One region of the Priestia sp. YIM B13489 genome, then DNA from elsewhere that is predicted to be linked to it. Evidence: a T-box and tRNA genes for the amino acid it is inferred to sense, from the RefSeq annotation. Region 1 holds a T-box; the other holds one or more tRNA genes.
The links. The T-box of region 1 lies ahead of ACFX4W_RS08645 (valine--tRNA ligase). A T-box ahead of a tRNA ligase gene usually reads a tRNA of that ligase, here a tRNA-Val.
Positions count from the first base shown of each region.

Region 1 (2,204 bases):
CGCGAATATTTTCCATCCAGTGTAAGTATGTCTTTTCAAAACGATCAGGCACGAAGTTTACTTTTTCTTCTTGCTTTTGAAGATCTACTGCTTTATCTGCTAACGGCTGCATTTTTACAAACCATTGAGTTGATAAATAAGGTTCAACAACGGCACCGCTTCGTTCACTGTGACCTACTGAATGCATGTGGTCTTCAATGTTGAACAATACACCGTCTTCTTGAAGGTCTTTAACAATTTGCTTACGGCAAGCAAAACGATCCATTCCTTCATATTTACCTGCTTTGTCATTCATCGTACCGTCCTGATTCATCACTAAAATACGCTCTAAATTATGGCGGTTTCCAATTTCAAAATCGTTCGGGTCATGAGCAGGCGTAATTTTCACCGCACCAGAACCGAATTCCATATCTACATAATCATCGCCTACGATTGGAATTTCACGACCTACAATCGGAAGGACAACCTTTTTGCCGATTAAGTGCTTATAGCGATCATCTTCAGGGTGAACAGCTACAGCCGTATCTCCTAGCATTGTTTCAGGACGAGTTGTTGCGATTTCAATATGTCCAGAACCATCTGCCAACGGATAGCGCATATGATAAAACGCACCTTGTACATCTTTGTAAATAACCTCGATGTCTGAAAGAGCTGTTTTTGTAGCTGGATCCCAGTTAATAATATATTCTCCGCGATAGATTAACCCTTTTTTGTAAAGCGTTACGAATACTTCGCGCACTGCTTTAGAAAGGCCTTCATCAAGCGTGAAGCGCTCGCGTGAATAGTCTAAGCCAAGTCCTAGCTTCGACCACTGCTGGCGAATAAAGCTTGCATATTCTTCTTTCCATTTCCATGTTTCGGCTACAAAATTTTCGCGGCCTAGATCGTAGCGGCTTTTCCCTTCGCTGCGAAGCTTTTCTTCTACTTTTGCCTGCGTTGCAATCCCCGCATGGTCCATGCCAGGAAGCCATAAAACGTCATAGCCTTGCATGCGCTTCATACGCGTTAAGATGTCTTGTAACGTTGTATCCCAAGCGTGGCCTAAATGTAGCTTGCCCGTTACGTTTGGGGGTGGAATTACAATTGTATATGGCTCTTTTTCAGGGTCATTTGTTGCTTCAAAAAACTTCCCGTCTAACCAATACTGATAACGATTTTCTTCAACGGCTTTTGGATCATACTTCGTTGGAAGAGTCACTTCTTTTTCAGACATAATGTATACCTCCATAATATAAAGTTTCAGTCTTTAGAAACTGTGTAAAGCTTTTATAAACATAAAAAAACTCCTTTCCTAATAAAAGGACGAAAGGAGTTGATTTCGCGGTACCACCTTTTTTTATAGACGTATCCCGTTTGATAAGCCTATACACTTCATTTCATAACGGTTGATTAACCGGCTTTTTCTACTGAGCTATGCAGCTGTTCAAAAAAGCTACTCATAGGCGACATTCCGAGTGCACATTCTTAAGAAATCTCACAGCAGCTGATTTCTCTCTCTGAAAGACGAACATCCCGTACTCTTCCTATTCACTGTATTTATGTATGAATTTCTCTTAATTATACTATATGAAAAAATGTTGAATCGTCAATAATCTTCTCCACTTTTTTACGATTATATTCATAATTTTTTTGTTCTGCTCTTTATTTTTTCATTCACTCGCTAATTTTGGAAATAAAATGAAGAGTCCGCTCAAAAAAATGACACCATTTCTTTCTTTTTTCATATACTTACTTTAACCTGGGCACGTGGATTGAAAGGGGCATGTACAAATGAAGAAACGAATAAATGTAAATTCGTATCAGCTGCAGCGGTGGCTCAAAACAGCAGGAGCGGCTTGTGGACAGTTTATTGTTCCTTTAACAATTTTTCAAGGTATACGTACACTATTTTTCCCTACAACCTTTGATGTACTGTTGTTGGCACTGCTTGCCATACTAGCGGTTGCTTTATATTCGGACTGGATTTAAAAACCCAAGCGCTATTCGTTCGCTTGGGCTTGTGCAGCTGCTTCCGCTGCCATTTTTTTTTGCTGATCTACTTCAAATATTTTAATATTGAGCTGTTCAATGTTTTTCGTCAGCCAGTATGCTCGAATAAATGACTGCATATGTTCAAGCTCTGTTTTACTTTCTTTATGCTGCCTATATTGAACGATACACTGATACAAGGGTTCTGGAAACGCCAAATAACTGTGTAAAAGCAG
Region 1 covers NZ_JBHZOQ010000053.1:541,868-544,071, reverse strand. Annotated here, with positions in the region: gene ACFX4W_RS08645 (valine--tRNA ligase) at 1-1,213, opposite strand, end outside; T-box leader at 1,296-1,540, opposite strand; gene ACFX4W_RS08640 (hypothetical protein) at 1,771-1,968, shown strand; gene ysxE (spore coat protein YsxE) at 1,980-2,204, opposite strand, start outside.

Region 2 (2,204 bases), 4.0 Mb from region 1:
TATAACAGAATGGTCAATCGTACTTGTCGTTAATCCATTCGCTTTGATTTCAACATCAACCGGCTTTTTCATATACTTGCGAGAAAGCTCTTCAATATCTTCAGGAAGCGTAGCGGAGAAAAGCATCGTTACACGCTCACTAGGAAGATGTTGAATAATTGCTTCTACTTGGTCAATAAAACCCATATTTAGCATTTCATCTGCTTCATCAATAACCAAATAACGAATTTTCTCTAATGCAAGCGTTTCTTTTTCTATATGATCAAGCACTCGTCCAGGCGTACCTACAACAATATGTGTTTTTTGCTTTAATTCTACTTTTTGCTTGGCAAACGGTGATTTTCCGTAGACAGCTGCTGCTTTAATTCGCTTAAAACGGCCGATATTTGTAATATCTTCTTTTACCTGCGCAGCCAGCTCTCGTGTAGGTGTTAACACTAAGGCTTGGGGTTTATTTTCTTCCCAATTCACTAATTCACACAGTGGAATGCCAAAGGAAGCCGTTTTTCCACTTCCTGTTTGAGACTTCACGACAACATCTCTTTCTTCTAGCGCGATGGGAAGCACCTTGCTTTGTACTTCCGTAGGATGATTGTATTGCAGACTAGAAAGCGCCTTAGCTACCTTGTCACTAAGACCATATTGACTAAAACTTTTTTGATTCATTTTGTACCCTCATTTATTTTAAATTAGTGATTATCTTTATCATGACCTGATGCACTATGTTTCATTATACTTTAATTCTTCTATACGCGCTCAAGATTTAATGTAGCATTGATTTGTCAAACAAAAGAGAAAAGCCGCTCTCTTATTAATAAGAAAACGGCTTTGGTATGAGCGATGAGGGATTCGAACCCCCGACCCCATCCCTGTCAAGGATGTATTCTCCCACTGAACTAATCGCTCGTGATATGTATTGACTATATTATAGAAAGAGTTATCCAATTTTGTCAACTATTTTTCCGCAGTTCCCAAGTTGGAAGGATCGTCTTTACTTTTGATAAAATAAAAACATGCCATAAAGGAGCGTGACGAGATGAAAGTACCAACTTTAAAAATTGACAGCCTTGTACTTCAAGGATTCGCTTCCAAAGAGACAATCGAAAAAGCGCTGTTACATGAACGTTCTGCTAAAGACAGAGAGAAATGATTTACTAAGAGGTGCATTTGATGAATATTAATTATTATTTTAGTCGGTTTTTAGCTAAGAAACCGGATAGCCCAACGTATGAAAGCTTAGCTGCTTTACAGAACAAACACATGCTTCATGTTCCTTTTGAGAACTTAGATGTTCTGTCTCAAACCCCTATCATAATTGATTTAGAACGAATTTTTCAAAAAGTAATCGTAAATTTGCGGGGAGGATTTTGCTACGAATTAAACGGTCTATTTGGCTGGCTGTTAAAAGAAAGCGGATATGAAGTCTCTTACGTTTCAGCTACCGTCAAAAAACCCGACGGCACATGGACCATTGAAGGAAGTCATGCTACAAACCTTGTGACGATTGAAGATCAGCCTTACATCGTAGACGTTGGATTTGGAGATTCTGTGCGCAAGCCAATGCCTTTAAATGGCGAAGTAGTAAGAGATGTAAGCGGCTCTTATCGTATGACAAACGTTGCTGAGCATATGTATGATTTGCAGCGATGGGAAGATGATGTATGGAAAACGCTGTACCGTGTGTCTACGCTTCCTAAGAAACTGACTGACTTTACTCCCATGTGTGAGTTCAATCAAACGTCAGCGGATTCTCCGTTTGTACACAAACGTCTTGTTACGATCGCAACCCCTACAGGGCGCATTACCCTCTCTGGCGAAACGCTAACTGTAACAGACGGCGAAAAAAAGACGAAAAGGAACGTTTCAGAAGAAGAAATACCTGATATTTTACAAAATCATTTTTATATTATTAAAGGATTTTATTAATATCTCCTTACACAGAAAACCGGCCTCTTATGGGGCCGGTTTTTGTACAGGAGTAATCATCCTGTTTTCTACAGGCGACTTTAAAATAATTGAGGTATTCACATTTCCATAAGGAATCAGTTCATCCACTAGCATTCTAAGTCCATCCATTCCAGACACGGCTGCTTTGATAAAGTAAGAAACCGGCCCCGTTACGCGATGACATTCAAGCACGTCTTCATTTTGCTCAATAAAGTCTTCAAATTCCTCCGGTTTTCTTTTTAATTCGCTTACTTGAA
Region 2 covers NZ_JBHZOQ010000053.1:4,579,486-4,581,689, forward strand. Annotated here, with positions in the region: gene ACFX4W_RS29360 (DEAD/DEAH box helicase) at 1-666, opposite strand, end outside; tRNA gene ACFX4W_RS29365 (tRNA-Val) at 835-906, opposite strand; gene ACFX4W_RS29370 (arylamine N-acetyltransferase family protein) at 1,171-1,926, shown strand; gene ACFX4W_RS29375 (Lrp/AsnC family transcriptional regulator) at 1,954-2,204, opposite strand, start outside.
Region 2: it has a tRNA-Val gene. The T-box ahead of ACFX4W_RS08645 (valine--tRNA ligase) is inferred to sense a tRNA for this amino acid. The anticodon was not compared.